DNA from 2 places in the Paenibacillus sp. FSL L8-0641 genome. Region 1 is predicted to be linked to the other one. Evidence: riboswitches for the same ligand, from Rfam matches in the RefSeq annotation. Region 1 holds a riboswitch; the other holds the start of a gene.

The links. Region 1 has a riboswitch for ZMP and ZTP ahead of MKY16_RS04730 (bifunctional 5,10-methylenetetrahydrofolate dehydrogenase/5,10-methenyltetrahydrofolate cyclohydrolase). Riboswitches for the same ligand answer to the same signal wherever they lie in the genome.
Region 2: it holds a riboswitch for ZMP and ZTP, as region 1 does, so the genes downstream of both, MKY16_RS22805 (TIGR01440 family protein) here and MKY16_RS04730 (bifunctional 5,10-methylenetetrahydrofolate dehydrogenase/5,10-methenyltetrahydrofolate cyclohydrolase) in region 1, are expected to answer to the same signal.

What each region holds. Positions count from the first base shown of each region.
Region 1 is NZ_JBBOUW010000001.1:1,057,672-1,067,768, forward strand. It holds gene MKY16_RS04720 (stalk domain-containing protein) at 1-703, opposite strand, end outside; gene MKY16_RS04725 (cyclodeaminase/cyclohydrolase family protein) at 917-1,552, opposite strand; gene MKY16_RS04730 (bifunctional 5,10-methylenetetrahydrofolate dehydrogenase/5,10-methenyltetrahydrofolate cyclohydrolase) at 1,549-2,415, opposite strand; ZMP/ZTP riboswitch at 2,529-2,613, opposite strand; gene MKY16_RS04735 (fatty acid desaturase) at 2,827-3,888, shown strand; gene MKY16_RS04740 (sensor histidine kinase) at 3,957-5,090, shown strand; gene MKY16_RS04745 (response regulator transcription factor) at 5,087-5,686, shown strand; gene MKY16_RS04750 (deoxynucleoside kinase) at 5,832-6,452, shown strand; gene MKY16_RS04755 (deoxynucleoside kinase) at 6,452-7,093, shown strand; gene MKY16_RS04760 (Gfo/Idh/MocA family protein) at 7,291-8,292, shown strand; gene MKY16_RS04765 (metallophosphoesterase family protein) at 8,429-9,829, shown strand; gene MKY16_RS04770 (RtcB family protein) at 10,073-10,097, shown strand, end outside.
Region 2 is NZ_JBBOUW010000001.1:5,058,712-5,068,808, reverse strand. It holds gene spoIIR (stage II sporulation protein R) at 1-555, shown strand, start outside; gene MKY16_RS22820 (L-threonylcarbamoyladenylate synthase) at 711-1,958, shown strand; gene MKY16_RS22815 (manganese efflux pump MntP) at 2,285-2,845, shown strand; gene MKY16_RS22810 (low molecular weight protein arginine phosphatase) at 2,949-3,533, shown strand; ZMP/ZTP riboswitch at 3,612-3,693, shown strand; gene MKY16_RS22805 (TIGR01440 family protein) at 3,913-4,500, shown strand; gene glyA (serine hydroxymethyltransferase) at 4,621-5,871, shown strand; partial or broken gene MKY16_RS22795 (carbohydrate ABC transporter permease) at 6,045-6,927, shown strand; gene MKY16_RS22790 (carbohydrate ABC transporter permease) at 6,927-7,763, shown strand; gene MKY16_RS22785 (ABC transporter substrate-binding protein) at 7,779-9,044, shown strand; gene upp (uracil phosphoribosyltransferase) at 9,401-10,030, shown strand.

The DNA.
Region 1 (10,097 bases):
TCTGCGATACGGATAAAGTTTCGGACGGAGTTACATTTTTATCAAATTCTTTGGGCCATGTCCATACAGTACCGTCTTTCTTTAAGGCTATGTTTTTGGAGATAGCAGTAATATCCTTTAATGATGGAACAAGCTCGAAGCCCTGCAAGGACCTTGTATTTTTCCATACACTTCCGTCCTTCTTCAAGAAGATCCAGCGTTCCTCATATTGCGGTCTTTTTTCATAGTAACTATCCAATTCTGTAACATTTTCGATGCCGGATAGGGTTTGAAAAGGAGCAAAGTTGCCACCATTTTCGATTCGATCAGCAGATAATACGGTTCCTTCGGCGTTTAGGGCGAGCACATGATCATTCATAATACGCACGTTTATGATGTTTGGTAGTCCTTCCAGAGAAATGAATTTCACGGATTCAGAAATGTTGTTTCTTGGCACATACCAGGCGGAATGATCTTGTAAGGTAAATATCAGATCGCCTTCCTGGATTATATTCGAAAATGTTCTTACAACGTTTGGCTTATCCTCTACACGAGTCGGTACGGATTGATTATAGCCCCATAACCACAAGCTTCCATCGGATTGAATCAGACTCCCGGAATCATATGAACGAATACGGGACGCCGATTCATCACCGGCCGCCCATGCACTGGAGCTGAACAATAACAGCGCGATCATACTGATTAACAGAGTACGTCTTTTCATGCGTTTTTCCTCATTTCTTCATCAATGTATATAAGGTTAAATAACGCCTTGGGGAATATCTCCTTATCAATAGACGAAGAATATATAGAAAAGTTTTCCACAAATCGTTGGATTCCAATAAAATAGCCTCCAAACCCACGAGCAGAGGCGGGTTTGAGAGGCTATTTTTGAGCATGGAAGCAGAATATGACTTGGGACGGGTTCTTCCAATGGTCAGCCCGTTATTCGGCTGCGCACCATCAATAAGGTTTGTTCTTTGATTTGTCCGATTTCACGGAGGAGTGCGGCTGTTTTAGCTTCGTAGGATTGTTTGACATCCAAATCTTTCAGCGAAGCAAGGTTAATGTCGACGGTAAGCAGGGCAGATTGAGCGGCGGCTTCGAACAGGATCGCGCCGATGCCAAGATCCGAAATCACATTTTTATTGGACACTTCCACAATGTTATAGGCTTGCGACAATCCGTCTCGGCATACTTCCAGCAGGCGCATGGGTACCTCAATGGCAGCGATCACCGCTGTCTGTAAGGAATGGGTACGATAGCGCTTTTCTTCGTCTGTTTCCTTGGGCAAACGCAGGGCAGTCATATACTGTTCAAAGGATTGGATGTCTGCGACCATTAATTCCTCACAATGTGTAGACAATCTTTCCATGCTGCTAATGACGTCCGTGATTTGTTCATGGATGTGCGCGTATTTTTCTCCTTGTGAAAGGTTGGCGGTCATGGAGGTCATAGCCGCGCCTAGTGCCGCAGCCAGTGCGGATACACTTCCTCCGCCAGGGGTAGGAGCTGCACTTGCAGCCTCTTTCAGAAAATGTCCGATGGAATGATTCCACGACAGTTCACTCATGAGTAAACCACCTCTCTGGAGTAGTGTTGCAGATGTATCGCTTTAAGCAAATTTTTGTACAAAATCGCAGTCGTTAAGGTGCCAACACCGCCGGGAACCGGAGAAATAGCATGTACTTTTTCCCCCACGTCTAAAGCGGCATCTCCCACTATTTTTCCCTCTAGCGTCTCATTAATTCCCGCATCTACCAAAATCAGACCGGGATGAACCATATCTTGCGTAATCACATCAGGGCATCCGACTGCCACGAAGGCAATGTCTGCATGGCTCAGATGCTCTGCAATATCACGCGTACCTGCATGACAGGCGGTAACGGTGGCGTTTTCTCTTTGCAACATGTGGAAAAGGGGAAGTCCCACTGTCTGTCCGATGCCCACGAGCGTGACATTTTTGCCTGCCAATGTGTGACCGTAATGCTTGAGCAGCTCGATACAGGCTTGAGGTGTTGCGGGATATAGTCCGGCGTCACCTGTTACAGTAGCCAGCTTGTTATCGGGTGTAATCCCATCAATATCCTTGTAGGGGGCAATGGATTGTTTAATAACGGAGGCGGAAAGATGTTGGGGAAGCGGCAGTTCCAGCATAATGCCATGTACATGGGATGCATCGTTCAGACTGCCGATCAGGTGCAGTAGCTCGGTTTCGCTAACATGACGATCAAACGTATGGAGATGAAATGAGATGCCCAGCTTCTCCGCTATTTTTTGCTTGGTCCGTGCATAGTATGCAGATGCCGGATCACCTTCTACCAATAGGGTTGCCAGATGGGGACGGTGTCCTTGCTGCTTCATTTCTTCTACCTGTGAACGGATCGTTGCATATACTTGCTCAGCTGCTTCTTTGGATTTCATGATAATAGCCATAGTCCGAGCCTCCTCTGAATTTATTGCATAATGGAATCAACAGGGTGTCATGGTCTTGTAAAACGAAAAAAAGTATTTGCACAAGGTCGTCAAGACAGACGAATCCTCTGCAAATACTTCTCCCAGGCGAACGGTACGCTTTTTTTGTATGCTCCCTCGTGGTTCATTCCACTGACTTCGCCAGTCACATACAGCGTTATTATACCTTATATTTTAACAAACAATCATCAGAAAAGAAACCCGCGAACATTTGGAAAACGGGTTATGTTACTTGTCTATATGACAAATGTCATATACACGAACTGACGTTTATGACTACAGCGCCTAGAGCGTTCTCCTTATACTGAGATTAGATCAACATGTACGCCTAACAGGATCAAGGTATAGGCGTCATCTTTAAGGAGGATCATAATGAGTATGACACAACTCCCATTAGCCCAATTGAAAAAAAATATGGCTCCCTACGAGAAAATAAACACGAAATCCAGCGTTCTGCAACTTATCAATACCTTGGGTCCACTGATCCTATTGTGGTATGCTGCTTATCTTAGCCTGTCGGTTTCGTACTGGCTGACGCTTCCCATTGCCATTGTTGCATCGGGGTTTGTGGTACGGACGTTTATTATTTTTCATGATTGTGGTCATCAATCCTTCTTCAAAAGCCGCAAGCTGAACGACATTGTGGGAACGATTACAGGTATTATTACGCTCTGTCCTTATCACCAATGGAAAAATAGTCACGCGATCCACCATGCAACCAGCAGTAATCTGGATAAAAGAGGCACAGGTGACATGTGGGTGCTTACGGTAGAAGAGTACACAGAGGCTTCCACATGGACACGGTTGGCCTATCGCATATACCGAAATCCTTGGGTTATGTTCGGACTAGGTCCGATCTATACTTTTTTGATTTCCTATCGCTTTAATATCAAGACAGCCAAACGCAAGGAAAAAATGAACACTCATGTGACGAATATATCCATCGTTGCATTGTATGCACTGTTGTGCTGGGCTATTGGATGGCAGGCCTTCCTTCTCGTACAGGCACCTATCTTTTTTGTATCCGGTATGTTGGGAATCTGGCTATTCTATGTACAACACCAATTTGAGGATTCTTATTTCGAGCACGATGAAGAGTGGAGTTATATTAATGCAGCCGTAGAAGGCAGTTCTTACTACAAGCTTCCTAAAGTATTGCAATGGATTACGGGCAATATCGGATTTCATCACGTTCATCACCTGAGTCCCAAAGTTCCAAATTATAATTTGGAAAAAGCACATGAAGCGACACCGTTACTTCAAAAGGCGACCACGATCACAGTGAGTAGCAGTCTGCAATCGTTGAAGTTCCGACTTTGGGATGAAAATACGAAAACCTTTTTGACCTTTAAACAAGTGAAGCCGCTCCTCAGCAAACGTGTTGCAGTTACGAAACCCATGCCTACACCTGTTGTAGGCACAGAAAGAAAATAACGTTGAACAAAACCTGGTATGATAAGATAAGGAATATAAGTCATGTGAAGTAGAAGAGGGTGGGCAGGATGCAAAAATGGTATCAGATCTTCCAAAGGAATACAGGGCTTAGCCCTTATGTGTGGGTCGTCTTTTATATCCTGCCCTTTTACTACTTTAGCTCTTCATCTACAAGTCATATTATTCTGGGTACTGCTATTATTTTGGTATTCTTTGCATGTTATGTACTGGCTTTTGTCTCAAAAGGCTGGCTCATATACTTTTGGACCAGTGTACAGATTGTCATATCGATTACCATGACACTGCTGTTCAGCTATATGTACTTTTCCATATTTATCGCCTATTTGATCGGTAATATTAAAAGTAAGGCTGCATTTACGACGCTGTATATTATTTTAATGGTTATTACGATTGGATTGATCAATTATGGTTTTGTTTCTCAGAATCCCGTTTTTATTAAACAGATTCCTTTTATCCTGCTTAATCTGATCGGTGTGATTCTCCTTCCGATTACGAATTTTAATCGCAACAAAAGCGATCGGCTCCAAGTTCAATTGGAGGATGCCAATAAGAAAATATCGGAATTGATTAAGCTGGAGGAACGGCAAAGAATTGCGCGTGACCTGCACGATACCTTAGGTCAGAAGTTGTCACTCATTGGGCTGAAGAGCGATTTGGCGGGCAAACTGATGGATCAGTACCCGGAGCGGGCGCATGTCGAAATTAACGATGTTCGTCTCACGGCAAGAAGCGCGTTAAAAGAGGTACGGGAAATGGTTACTCAAATGCGCGGTATGCGACTAGAGGATGAGCTGCTACGTATTCGGCAGATTTTAAAGGCTGCTCACATTGAATTAACTCTAGAGGGAGACCCGAAGCTGGAGCATACATCATTAATGAATGAAAATGTTCTTAGCATGTGTATGAAGGAAGCCGTAACCAATGTAGTGAAACACAGTGGAGCTACCGCTTGCTCCATCACGATTGAGCCGTCTCGTAAGGAATTAACTCTTCGGATTCAGGATAATGGAGTCGGTATTACGAGAGAAAATGGAACCCTTCGTGGAAACGGCCTGCAAGGTATGAAGGAAAGGCTCGAATTCGTGAACGGATGTATGGAGCTGCGTTCAGATCAGGGAACGACCTTGGTCATTAAAGTGCCCAATATCCCTGAAAAGCCGAACGAGGAGGTGGGGCCATGATTCGAATTGTCATTGCAGAAGACCAGCGTATGCTGCTGGGTGCTCTAGCTTCTCTGCTAGACTTGGAAGAGGACATGAAAGTAGTCGGAAAAGCAAGCAACGGGGAAGAAGCTATAGAACTGGTGAAGCTGCATCAACCGGATATATGCATTATGGACATCGAAATGCCAATAAAGAGCGGATTGGATGCGGCTGAAGAACTCAAAGGCTTGAACTGCAAGATGCTGATTTTAACTACGTTTGCCCGCCCGGGGTATTTTGAACGAGCGATCAAGGCGGGGACACACGGTTATCTACTCAAGGACAGTCCCAGTGAAGAGCTGGCTTCCTCCATTCGCAGTATTATGGCAGGTCGGCGTATCTATGCTCCGGAACTGGTCGATGATGCTTATGCCGAAGTCAACCCGCTAACAGAGCGTGAAAAGACCGTCTTGGCGCTCATCGCTGACGGAAAGAACACAAAAGAGATTGCTGGTGAACTGTATTTAACGACAGGGACGGTGCGCAATTATATTTCAGTCATTCTCGATAAGTTGGGTGTCAGTAACCGGATCGAAGCGATTACACGTTTTAATGAAAAAGGTTGGTTTAAATGAGAAACAGAGACGCTATGAAGCAAAATATAGCGCTCTGTTTTTTTGTTTTATCCATAGATTTGGCATGCCTTTAGCGTACTACCTTGTGATACAATAGGATAGTTGTCCACAGGATGGACTGGAGTACAAGGAGGAGCAGAACCGCATGAAACAAGCCCCATTTATAGCCGTTGAAGGGCCCATCGGAGCAGGCAAAACGACGTTAGCTTCGATGCTTTCAACCGAGCTACATTGGCCGATAATCAAAGAGATTGTCGAGGAGAACCCATTTCTCGATAAATTTTATCAGAATATAGATGAGTGGAGTTTCCAGTTGGAAATGTTCTTCCTCTGCAATCGGTATAAGCAGTTGGAGGATACTGGTCTGCAATATATCGAGAAAGCTCAGCCTGTTATTTCTGATTATCATATCTACAAGAATTTGATTTTTGCTGAACGTACGCTTAAGGGTGTGAAGCTCGAAAAATATCGTCAAATCTATCATTTGCTCACAGATGATATGCCTAAGCCGGACATTATCATTTATATCAAAGCAGATTTGGATACCTTGCTGGGGAGAATTCGCAAGCGTGCACGCTCTTTTGAACAGGAGATGGACCCTGCCTATCTGGAGCAATTGATCATAGATTATGATAAAGGCATGCAGTTTCTCGCTGAACAGTCCCCTTCCCCTCGTATATTGACCGTGAACGGGAATGAAATTGATTTTGTAGAAAATCAGGCACAATTTAAACAAATTGTTTCCGATGTAAAGGAGCTTATATAGTGAATAATTACAACATTCCTGCAAATGCCTTGATTACGGTAGCGGGCACAGTGGGTGTAGGTAAATCCACGTTGACCGGTGCTTTGGCCGGACGCCTTGGTTTTAAAACCTCTTTGGAGCAGGTCGATCATAATCCCTATCTGGAGAAATTTTATCACGATTTCGAAAGATGGAGCTTTCATTTGCAAATTTATTTTCTCGCGGAACGCTTCAAGGAACAAAAGAATATTTTCCTGTCTGGTGGAGGCTTTGTGCAGGATCGTTCTATTTATGAGGATACAGGCATTTTTGCGAAAATGCATGCCGATCAGGGAACGATGAATCCTACCGATTATGAAACGTATACTAGCCTGTTTGAGGCGATGGTGATGACACCGTTTTTCCCTCACCCTGATGTGCTGATCTATCTGGAAGGCAGTTTGCCCTCCATTCTGAGTCGGATTGAGGAGCGCGGTCGCGAGATGGAGATCCAGACCGAGCGTTCTTATTGGGAGCAAATGCATCGCAGATATTCCAATTGGATCAACGAATTTGATGCCTGTCCTGTACTGCGTCTGAACATTGATGAGTATGATGTACATGACCCTGCTTCCATGGATGCTATTTTGGAAGAAGTAGGAAAAGTAATATCAAAAAAATAGAGATATAACCCCAAATAACTGACAGGGACTGTGGTACAATCAGTATAAATTAAGCTGATAGACCGCAGTCTTTTTTTGTCGAATAAACATGTTGAAGCACGAGATATGACTAACGGTATAGTGGACAAGTTTAGGCTGGAATGCGAGAATAGGTACATATGAATTGTAATGACTCACGGGAAGGATGGGATACTGTGATGCGTTTTGGTATTGTTGGAACCAACTGGATAACAGAGAGGTTTATTCAAGCTGCGATGGAGACGGACGAATTTTCCCTGACGGCGGTATACTCACGCACAGAGGATAAGGGCAAAGCTTTTGCTGACAAATATAACAGCCAGCCGGAGGTTTTTACAGACCTGGCGCAAATGGCCGCAAGTGACCAGGTCGATGCCGTATATATTGCCAGCCCCAATTCCTTACATGCGGAGCAGGCGATCTTATGTATGAATCACGGAAAGCACGTGTTGTGTGAGAAACCTTTTGCGTCTAATGCAGCAGAGGTGAAGAGTATGATCGAAGCCGCGCGCAACAACGATGTTCTGCTGATGGAGGCCGTTAAATCCACACTTATGCCTAACTTTAAAATAATAAAGGATCATATGTATAAAATAGGCCGGGTTCGGCGTTATTTTGCAAGCTACTGTCAATACTCCTCCCGCTTTGATGCTTTTAAGCAAGGTAAGGTATTGAATGCGTTTAACCCGGCCTTTTCCAATGGTTCCCTGATGGACCTTGGCGTGTATTGTTTGTATCCTATGGTGACTTTGTTCGGCAAACCTGAGGAGGTTCGGGCGGTTGGTGTGCTTTTATCCTCTGGTGTCGATGGCGAGGGCAGTATCGTGATGAAGTATCCTGATATGGATGCTATCGTCATGTATTCCAAAATTACAGATTCCTATCTGCCTGCTGAAATTCAGGGTGAGAATGGAACGATGGTGATCGACAAAATCAGTCAGCCCTATGAGGTGAAAATTCATTATCGGGACGGCACGATTGAGGATCTGACCAAAGCTCAGACGCGTGAGCCCATGTATTATGAAATTCAGGAATTTATAGATCTGATCAAGATTGGTGAACGCAACAGTTCCATTAACTCTTTGGAGTGTTCACTTACAGTCGCTGAAGTGATGGAGGAGGCAAGACAACAATTCGGCCTTCGTTATGAAGCAGATTTGAAAAATACTTCTGCACATTAGTCAGTGGAATGATCGAAATTGCAATGCACAAAGGGCTGCCGATTTTGCAAACTTTGCAAATATACGGTTAGCCTTATTTGGCTTTGTAGCCCTAAAAGGGTAAATTAAGAAGTTTCAAAAATGGTCAGCAACATCTATGTCTGTTGCTCTTGCACTAGGTTTGATTACGGGCATGTCAGCCTTGCCTGTCCATGCTGAGTCATCAGGGAATACAGATCATGGTATTAGTAAAGTTACAGCTACATTTTATGGAGACACAAAAGGTTCCAAAGGATTTACCTGGTATACTTCAAAACTTTCCACGAAGAGCACTGTTCAAGTAATCAAGAAAACGGCTTCTGAAGCTGATTTTACGAGTGCTCTTACATTTGAAGGGACTTCTTCTCCATCGACCAATTCTCCAGAAGAGCTTGTCCATAAAGCTGTAGCTACAGGTCTTCAAGCGGACACAGCTTATTATTATCGTGTGGGTGATGCAGCGCGCGGGATATGGAGCGAAACAGGTACGTTTCAAACGGCTCCTAAGAGCGGCGAATTTACCTTCATTGATTTAGCTGATACACAAGCGAAAAGCGAAGATGAAGCCATATTGTCTTCACAGACGCTCGAAAAAGCACTTCAAACTGTAGGTAATGCTCAGTTTGTAGTCCACAACGGAGATATCGTAGACACCGGTACCAAAGAAGAGCAGTGGGACTGGTTGTTGGGACATTCACAAAAAAGTCTTTTGAATACAACCATTGTTCCTTCAGCAGGTAATCATGAGGATGAGAACTACGCTTTTTATGATCACTTTAATATTAATCAACCAGCTGGTTCTGCTACTAAAACAGGAGCGTACTACTCCTTTGATTACAGCTATGCTCACTTTATCGTACTGAACTCCAATGAGGACTCAGAGAAATATGCCAATTTTTCTGAAGATCAAGTTGAATGGTTAAAGAAAGATGCTGCGGCAGCCAAAAGGGCAGGTGCAAAGTGGATCATTGTTAACATTCACAAAGGTCCCTACACTACCTCTAATCATGCAACAGATTCTGACATCATGGATAACAATGGAGTTCGTAACCAAATCGCTCCACTCATGGACAAACTTGATATCGACTTTGTCGTGCAGGGGCACGATCATATTTACGCTCGTACGAAGCCAATCAACCAAGAGGGTAAAGCAACAACGCCAACCAAATTAAAAGATAGATTAAATGAAAAGACGATTGAATATAGTGTGAATCCGGATGGAAGTATCTATGTCATCCCAGCAACTGCTGGCCCCAAAGTCTACTACAAGAACCCGAGTGAAAAACTTGGAGATAAGTACTATAATCTCTTTGAACTAGCTGAAGAGAATCATGCGGCAGTATATGGCCCGGATCCGAGTGACAATCGTAGACCTGTACGAGGACAGGTACAGAATTTTGTTGGCATCACCGTAGACGAAAATAAACTTACAGCCGTAACGTACGAAATTGATCAAAACAAAAATGATGCCAAACCTTTTATTGTGGATCAATTCGGAATCATCAAAAAATATCAGTAAAATTGATTAATGGTTTCTAAATAATCATAAAAGGATATCCTACAGTCTGGTCGGCTGCATGGATATCCTTTTTCATTTTCTTATAGGGACTTTCTTATAGAGACGTCTGATGTTGTGCTTGTAATACTTACGCCCTGTTCGGAAGCGGGTAAACCGTACATAATGCTATTAAGAGATCCAAAGTTCAAAAGTAGTCAATTTTACATATAGAAATTTTCTTGCAAAATATGGAGGGATAAAGCGATGGCTTATCAAGAAATCAATGGAG
Region 2 (10,097 bases), 4.0 Mb from region 1:
GGGCTGGAAGTGATTCCACACGACTCCATTCGACTGCGTATTTTGGCCAATTCGGATCGCCCGGAGGATCAGCTAGTTAAACGCGAAATACGGGACGCTATTGTGCAGCAGATGAATGCTTGGGTGAGTGAGTTGGAAAACCCGCAAAGCTTAGACCAAGCCAGATCATTGATTGATGCTCATTTACCTGAAATTGACCGTTTGGTAGGTACGGAACTGGCTCGTCGCGGCATTGCGTATGATCATCAGGTGGAACTGGCGAGCGTACCTTTCCCAACGAAAATGTACGGTGGTCTTGTCTACCCGGCAGGGAATTATGAAGCGCTACGGGTTACGCTGGGGCAAGGAAAAGGTCAAAATTGGTGGTGCGTGCTGTTTCCTCCGCTGTGCTTTATTGATGCAGGCAGTGGGGAAGCAGCGGCACAAACGGTATCAGCAAAAACGGATCATGGAGATAGTCGGACGAATGCCACTGACAAGGAGCCGGAAGTGCGTTTTTTTCTGTGGGATGCACTTGCGGGACTGTGCAGCTGGGTGAGTGGCTTGTTTGCCTAAACGTTGAGGAGTGTAAGTTTCCCCATATGCTATAATGGAGCTTACGATAGATATACACATGGCAGAGCCAAATAAACTGATCTTTCAAAGTAGCCTTATAGGATCAAGCGAAATCACTGGCCTGTATACGACAATAAGATATGGGATGATCTGATATGAGCGATAAATTGAATCAAATGCAAGACTTGCGCGGAGATTTTGTGCAAAAGGAAAAATCGGAGCAAAAGCTGGACGAACAGGGGAATTGCGAGCTGAAGCAGGCATTGAAGTCTTCCCATACCCAATGGTGGGATGTAAGATGTTTGGTTCCTGTGAACAACACTGACGGGGGTGTTTCTGACGAAACTTCGGCTGAACAGACTCGGATCGCGGCGGAAAAAGGCATACGCGAGGCTGCTGTACTCCTCCAAGCTGGAGAGACGGTAGCCTTTCCTACAGAGACCGTGTACGGACTGGGAGCCGATGCTCGTAGTACAAAAGCGGTGGAGGCGGTATTCGCTGCCAAAGGACGCCCTTCCGATAACCCGCTCATTGTACATGTTTCTGATGCTGATCAATTAGAAGGTATGGTAGCAGAAATAAACGATACAGCCCGGGCGCTGATGAATATGTTCTGGCCGGGACCGCTGACTCTCGTATTGCCAGTGGTACCGCAGGCACTGTCATCGCGTGTAACGGCCGGGCTGGACACGGTTGGTGTGCGCATGCCAGATCATCCGATAGCGCTGCGCTTGATCGCTGAAGCGGGTTGTCCGTTGGCTGCGCCAAGCGCCAATCGTTCGGGAAGACCCAGTCCCACTCTTGCACAGCATGTGCGGGAGGATCTGGAGGGCCGCATCGGCGGCATTTTAGACGGAGGCCCCACAGGTGTGGGGCTGGAGTCCACGGTGGTGCAGGCGGCTGACGACGGAACGGTCACCATCCTGCGCCCCGGCGGCGTGACGGCTGAGCAGCTCGCTGCAGTTGCTCGCGCCGTCGTGCTGGACCCGGCGCTGGCCGCTACGCCCGGGGAGGATGCCGACAGCCCGGCGCCGCGCTCGCCGGGCATGAAGTACACACACTACGCGCCGCGAGGCCGCTTGAGCGTGGTACAAGGCCCGTCGTCCGTTGAGGTGACGGGCTGGATTCGCGCCGCGCTGGCGGAGGCTTCCGCCAGCGGAGAGCGCACAGCAGTGCTCGCGTTCGACGAGCATACCGCCGGCTACGCCGGAGAACGCGTCTACACGCTAGGCAAGCTGGACGCGCTCCATGAGGCAGCGCAGCGCCTATACGGCGTGCTGCGCCGCTGCGACGAGGACGGCGTCACCTACATTTTGGCGGAATCCTGTCCGCCGAAAGGATTGGGCGACGCCGTTATGAACCGCCTGCTTAAAGCGGCAGGTCACCGAATCGTCCGCTTGTAGCTTCTGTCGAATCAGAGCCTCTTATAGTGCGTGTTCAAAAAGTCGGCTTTTCAGGACCGAGAAGGCTGGATGAAGCTAGGGACTGAGTAGCGGAGCGTAGATAGATCTACGTGAGCAACGGAAGGCCCGGCTGAATTCAAGATTCGACGTCGAATCCGCTTCTTGAATAGCTTCGTTATGGAAAGACGACTTTTTGAACAACCTCTTATATTAAATTTTCCTCCCTCCTCTTCTCGGTATGGGGTACTTTCAGTGCATGCTTGTACTGATTTGCCCCTTGTCCGCATAACGTGTACAAGAACAGACGGATAATGGAGGGATGGAGTATGCTGGCAGCCTCTGCCCATGCCGGGCAGGTTGTAACGATTCTGATCATGGCGGTAGCGCTAGGAATGGATGCGTTATCGCTGGGCGTAGGGATCGGCATGAAGGGGATACGCCTGCGAGACGTGCTGCGCATCAGCACTGTTATTGGCTTTTTTCACATTCTGATGCCATTGCTGGGAATTTTCACGGGCCATTATATGAGTTCTTTATTAGGTCATGTGACGACCTACTTCGCAGGGGGGCTACTCATCCTTTTAGGCGGGCATATGGTGTATAATTCCTTCAAAGGGGACGGCGTACAGGTATTGGATCATCGTTCGCCTTTAGGTCTTTTGCTGTTTGCACTTGGGGTGAGCGTGGATTCATTTTCTGTAGGAGTGTCACTGGGGATGTTCCAGAGTGATCTGGTGCTGTCTGTTCTGGCATTTGGTTTTTGCGGGGGAGCAATGGCGATGTTGGGCCTGCTGCTGGGTCGCAAGGTCAGCCGCAATCTAGGAGATTACGGGGAAGCAGTGGGCGGTGCCATTTTGCTGGCATTCGGCTTTATGTTTATGTTTTGATTTTAGCGCAGACAGTGTAAAATAAGTGCAGGGTTAAAGTAAGGGATTAGGATTATAGTAATCCTCTGTTTATATATTTTTTAACATACGGGGGGTGAAAACGTTGAAGAATATCTTATTTGTATGCACTGGGAATACCTGTCGTAGTCCAATGGCTGAAGGGATGCTGCGTAAGTTGGCTGCTGAGCATGGACTAGAACTGGAAGTGCGTTCTGCGGGAGTGGCAGCGATGGAAGGCACGCCGATATCCCGACATGCAGAGGCGGTTCTACGTGATCACGATATATCCGATCAGATCACTTCAACCCCTTTGAGCGACGGGCTTGCCGGGTGGGCACATCTGATCTTAACCTTGACGCAAGGACATAAACAGCACGTAATTCAGCGCTTTCCCCAAACGGCGGGCAAAGTATTTACGCTTAAGGAATATGTGGAGAACCGGGATGCGGTGTTGAATGATGTACAGGAGTTGGACGGTTTATATGCTTCACAGCAGTTGATGGCTTCACTTGGACAAGAGCTATCGGCGCAGGAGCGTGAACGAATGATTGAATTACACCAACGGATTCCGGGCTTTGATATTTCAGATCCGTTTGGCGGTTCGCGAGAAGACTACGATGTCACAGCTGCGGAAATCCGCACGGCGCTGCATAAGCTGCTGGACAAGCTAAAGGCCTCTTCCGAATAAAATCGCTCTTACTCATCTATTTTGTACGGAATCTGTTGATTTTCGACGGCTAATCCGTTAAGATAAGGTGGAAAAATGAGAATCCGATGTAACTGGCGACAAAAGTGGGATTAACCACGATGGAGCATCGGATATACGGCCGGTCGCCTGGGCAAAAGAGCAATTCCACATAGGTGTGGACTGCTCTTTTTTCATATACAAGTTATGCCAGATGTTTAGCTGAGGGTTGATTCCTTCAAAGGTTCTTCCATTTTTTCTGCTCGAAATCTGAAACATCGGCTATAATATAGTGAGATTGTGATCAGGAGAGAGTGTGTTGAACTTGGGGCATGAGACCGTGCCTAGTCTCTGAGAGGCTGTTCAACCAAAGGAGGTTCCAATGGTGGGACAATTGGATCATGAGATTTCGCTAGAAGCACAGACCACTTCTGTTGTGCGGGAAATCGCAGAAGCAGCCAGTCTCAGGGCTGGTCGCCTGCTGGTTATCGGCGTTAGCACAAGTGAAGTGGCTGGAAGTCGAATTGGCACGGCGGGAGCGCTCGATGTGGCTCAACAACTGTTATCTGGAGTAGAGTCCGTTCGCAGGCAGTATGGCTTTGATGTAGCGTTTCAATGCTGTGAGCATTTGAACCGAGCGTTGGTCGTTGAACGGGCTGTACTGGAGCGACTGGGACTGATGGAGGTTGCGGCTGTTCCTGTTCGTACAGCAGGAGGCTCTATGGCTACCGTCGCCTATCGTTCTATGAGCGACGCGTGTTTGGCGGCGAACGTGCAGGCTCATGCCGGGATAGACATCGGCGAAACGCTGATTGGCATGCATCTGCGACCGATTGCTGTTCCGTTTCGCCCAAGCCTTCGCTGGATTGGCGAAGCACGTGTGACAGCGGCGTTCACCCGTCCTCCACTTATTGGCGGACAACGGGCGGTGTACAGTCTGGAGCAAGAAGTCGGCGGAAACTGCGATTAGCATTTGGCATGGCGGCATGTTTGTACTAATCGTTTTTGCAATGAGGATGAGGTACCCAACAGAGGAGCAGGCGTTAGCTTGTATACCCAACAATTGACTATGGAGAGGGAGTAATCAATCATGATGGAACACCTGCGTAAAAGTGACCCAGCAGTGATGGAAGCAATGGGACTTGAACTGAAACGACAACGCCACAATATCGAGCTAATCGCATCCGAGAACATTGTCAGTGAAGCAGTAATGGAAGCCATGGGCTCCGTGCTGACGAATAAATATGCTGAAGGTTATCCAAACAAACGCTACTATGGTGGCTGTGAGCATGTAGATATCGTTGAAGATATCGCACGTGACCGCGCAAAAGAACTGTTCGGCGCTGAGCATGCTAACGTGCAGCCTCACTCTGGAGCACAAGCCAACATGGCAGTGTATCTGGCAGCTCTCAAACCTGGAGATACTGTACTGGGTATGAATCTGGCGCATGGTGGCCATTTAACACACGGAAGTCCGGTTAACGCTTCCGGCTTGTTGTATAACTTTGCTGCCTATGGTGTCCGCGAAGACAACTTCCGCATCGACTACGATGAAGTGCGCAAGGCAGCCTTTAAGCACCGCCCTCGTCTGATTGTAGCTGGCGCGAGTGCATATCCGCGTACTATTGACTTTGAAGCTTTTGCTTCCATTGCCAATGATGTAGGTGCTTTGTTCATGGTGGATATGGCACATATCGCAGGTCTCGTGGCAGCGGGAATTCACCCAAGTCCAGTTCCGCATGCCCAATTTGTAACAACAACGACACACAAAACGCTGCGTGGTCCGCGTGGGGGTCTGATTCTGACTCGCAAAGCATGGGCGCAAGCGATTGATAAAGCTATTTTCCCTGGTACTCAAGGGGGGCCACTGATGCATGTGATCGCGTCCAAAGCGGTTGCTTTGGGTGAAGCGCTCCAGCCATCGTTCAAAACCTATGCGCAAAATGTAGTCCGCAACGCACAGGTGCTGGCTGAAACACTGTTGGCTGAGGGGATTAACATTGTATCCGGTGGTACGGATAACCATCTGATGCTGTTGGATACGCGCAATTTGAATATCACAGGTAAAGAAGCGGAGCATGTATTGGATTCCGTGGGCATCACGGTCAATAAAAATGCGATTCCTTTTGATCCGACCAGTCCATTCGTAACAAGCGGGATTCGTATTGGTACACCTGCTGCAACATCTCGTGGGATGGATGAAGAGGCTATGGTCAAAATCGGTAAAATCATTGCTGAAACCCTTAAAAACCCGAAAGATGATACTGTATTGTCCAAAGCAAGCCAAGCGGTTGGCGAGTTAACAGATAAGTTCCCGATTTATCCAGGAACTCAATACTAATTCATCGACAATCATAATCTTTATATTATAGGCTGTTTTCCTTCCGTAAGCCGGAGGAGAACAGCCTTTTTTTGCTTCCAAACGACTCGAAACTTACATTTTTGGGTAATAAGCGATTACAGTAAAGGTTTATGCGCGCTTTCCTTTATATCTACGACAAAGGAGTGATTACATTGAGTCAAAGAAAATCCGCGCAATTATTGCAGCAGCTCGTATTTGTGGGACCGATGGCGTTGTTTTTCGTCTTGATTATGGTCATTCCGTTCCTGCTGGGGCTGTATTATTCCATGACGAACTGGGATGGAGTATCTGAAAATATCCGATGGCTCGGGCTAGGGAATTACGTTCATATTTTTAGGGACGATCCAGATTTCCGTAATGCGTTCTGGTTTACGGTTCGGTTTACCGTATGTGGTGTCATTCTGACGAACCTGATTGGCTTTTTCCTAGCCTATGCACTTACCAAACCGTTGCGTACCCGTAATGCACTGCGAACTGTATTTTTTATGCCCAATATGATTGGCGGCTTGCTGCTCGGCTTCATCTGGCAATTTATATTTGTACGCGGCTTTTCTGCGGTAGGGGAGGCAACAGGGCTTTCCTTTTTTAAACTGCCGTGGCTGGGTGATGGGCCAACTGCTTTTTGGGGAACTGTCATTGTGTTTGTATGGCAATATGCAGGTTATCTCATGGTTATTTACATATCTTCGTTAAATAATGTACCGTCTGCTCTGATTGAATCGGCTCAAATTGACGGCGCGGGCCGAAGACAGATTTTGCGTCATATTGTAGTGCCGCTTATTATGCCAGCGGTGACCGTCTGCTTGTTCCTAGCGATATCCTGGTCCTTTAAAGTATTTGAATTGAATTTGGCTCTCACAAAGGGGGGGGGCTTTCAAGTCGACAGAGTCTGTAGCGTTGGACATATATAATGAAGCGTTTACAAATAATCGACTTGGATTGGGAACTGCCAAGGCTATGATTTTCTTCGTGGTCGTTGCGATCATTACCAGCATTCAGGTGCGTCTCACGAAGAAAAAGGAGGTCGAAATGTAATGGAAAAAACGTCAAACTACCGTTTGGGCACATGGGTTGCTGAAATATTGCTTATTGTGATCGGGTTAATTTTTCTGGTTCCATTCTATTTTTTGCTCGTAAACTCCATTAAATCCTTTGGTGACATTTTGGCCCATTCCGCTTCGTGGCCGACAACCTTCCGTTTTGAAAACTATGCTAACGCCTGGAATAAAATAAACTTTCCCACAGCACTGGGGAATTCACTGATTGTCACGATCGTCAGTAATGCGCTTTTGCTGCTCATCAGCTCGATGGCCGCTTACCAGATGGTTCGGCATGACACTCCTTTTAATCGGTTTTTATTCGGTTTACTTGTGGCAGCAATGGTAGTTCCCTTTCAATCGATTATGTTGCCGCTTATGGAAGTGTCCAACGTATTGAGCTTAAACAACAGTATACCAGGACTGATCTTATGTTATCTGGGTTTTGGGGCGCCTTTATCCGTTTTTCTTTTTCATGGCTTTATTAAAACGGTACCTATTGAGATCGAGCAGGCGGCAAGGGTGGACGGTTCATCCCGGTACGGGGTGTTCTTTCGCATCGTTTGTCCACTCCTGCTGCCTATGTTCGTAACCGTGCTTATATTGAATACCTTATGGATCTGGAATGACTATCTGTTGCCTTCGCTCATTTTGAATGATCCTGAGCTGCGCACCATTCCGATTGCAACCTATATGTTGTTTGGTCAATACACCAAGCAATGGGACTTGGCGCTGCCAGCACTGGTGTTGGGGATCACGCCAATTGTTGTGTTTTTTCTGGTGATGCAAAAATACATCGTTTCTGGCATTGCAGCCGGTGCGGTCAAGGGCTGAAGGGAGGGATATCCGATGAAAAGAACAGCGTTACTTGTCATCTCCTTGATGGTGCTGCTCGCATGTACACTTGCAGGTTGCGGAAATACGAAGGCTCAACAGAGTGAAACGAAAACGATACACATTTATCAATTCAAAGTAGAGATTTCGGAACCGCTAAATAAGCTGAAGGCAGAATATGAAAAAGCGCACCCTGGCATCAAGTTGGATATCCAATCTGTCGGTGGTGGTACGGACTACGGTGCTTCGTTGAAGGCTAAATTCGCATCAGGCGATCAGCCGGATATTTTCACAAATGAGGGCTACCAGGACCGCGATACGTGGTTGGAGTACTTGGAGGATTTGTCGGATCAGCCATGGGTAAAGGATCTGGACGATTTCGCTCGTAAGCCGATGACGGTTAACGGTAAGATTTATGGACAGCCTATGAACCTAGAAGGATTTGGTTTTGTTTATAACAAGGATTTGTTCAAAAAAGCGGGCATAACCAAACTACCTCAGACGATAGATGAACTGGAGGAAGCAGCCAAGCGACTGAAAGCGGCAGGGATTATACCTTTTGCTAACGGGTATGCGGAATGGTGGGTTCTGGGGAACCATTTTATCAATATTCCGTTTGCCAGACAGCCGAACCCGGAAAGTTATGTTGAGGATTTAAACAAAGGAACGGCTCGCATCCCCGGTAACCCGGTGTTCGATCAGTGGGTGAAGTTGCTTGACCTGACTATAAAATATGGGAACCGCAATCCGCTCACGACGGATTACAATACACAAGTGACGCTGTTTTCGACAGGTAAGGCTGCTATGATGCACCAGGGGAACTGGACGCAACCGCAAATAGATGGAATTAATCCTAACTTGAATTTGGGTATTCTGCCTGCGCCTATAGACAATGATCCCTCCACAGGAGGTAGACTAGCTGTGGGAGTGGCATCGAACTGGGTGGTCAATAAAAATTCGCCTGTGAAGCAGGAGGCAAAAGAATTCCTCAATTGGTTGGTCACATCAGAAACAGGCAAGCATTATATCACCAAGGAGTTTAAGTTTGTTCCCGCCTTCAAAAGTATTACGTCCAGCGACGAGACGACAGGCGATCTAGGTGCAGAAATATCTCGGCATGTGAGGGAAGGCAAGATATGGAGTTGGAACTTCCAACGCTTTCCGAAGGGGCTGAATCAGGATTTAAGCAGCAGTATGCAAGCCTATATTGCAGGGGTTATCACAAAGGATGAAATGCTTCAGCAATTTCAGGGGGCATGGGACAATTTGAAGTATAGATAAAAGAATACCTCTGCATGAGGAGGCAAAGGCTATAGCTCGGGCAGGAAGTATAAAGCCTTCAGGCTTTGGCGGTCAAGGGCCGTCAGAGCCTTTTTGTTGTGTTTTTATGTGACGAAAGTCACACGTAAAGCGGTCCTATTCATTATTTTACATGTCATATCTTTCCCTTGACAAAAGGTTACGGTGGCAGGTGTTAAATCAATCAAGGGAATGTTATAATAAACAGGATTTACAGGCACGCATTGCATCTGTGCTTATTTGGTTTGTACAAATAGGTTACATAGATCCTTTCGACTCAGGATAGTTCGATATGCTGGTGCGAAAGAACGTGACGATAATACCGGAGGGAATATATTATGGCGAAACTGGTGGTTTGTGATCACCCTTTGATCCAACACAAACTTACATTTATCCGCGATGTGCGGACCAACACCAAGGATTTCCGCGAGCTGGTGGATGAAGTAGCAACATTGATGGCTTATGAAATTACACGGGATATCCCGCTGGAAAGCATTACGGTGCAGACACCGGTTGCTGAGACAGAAGGTAAAGTGATTTCCGGACGTATGCTGGGTCTTATTCCGATTCTGCGTGCAGGCTTGGGTATGCTGGATGGCGTAGTAAAACTGCTGCCTGCAGCAAAGGTGGGCCATGTGGGACTGTTCCGCGATCCTGAGACGCTGCAACCCGTAGAATACTATACGAAGCTGCCTACAGATGTAACTGAGCGCGAATTGATCGTGATTGATCCGATGCTTGCAACGGGTGGCTCTGCAATTGCGGCGATTGATGTGTTGAAAAAGAGAGGCTGCACTCAAATTAAAATGATGAATCTGATTGCTGCTCCTGAAGGAGTCAAAGCTGTGCAGGATGCACATCCTGATGTAGACATCTATGTCGCTGCACTGGACGAGCGTCTGGATGATCATGGATATATCATTCCGGGTCTTGGTGACGCGGGAGACCGCTTGTACGGAACCAAGTAGACTGCCTTTGGCAGTTCGGCAAAATCTATGGACGTTATACAGGTCCTTATTTTAAATAATGGAAGAT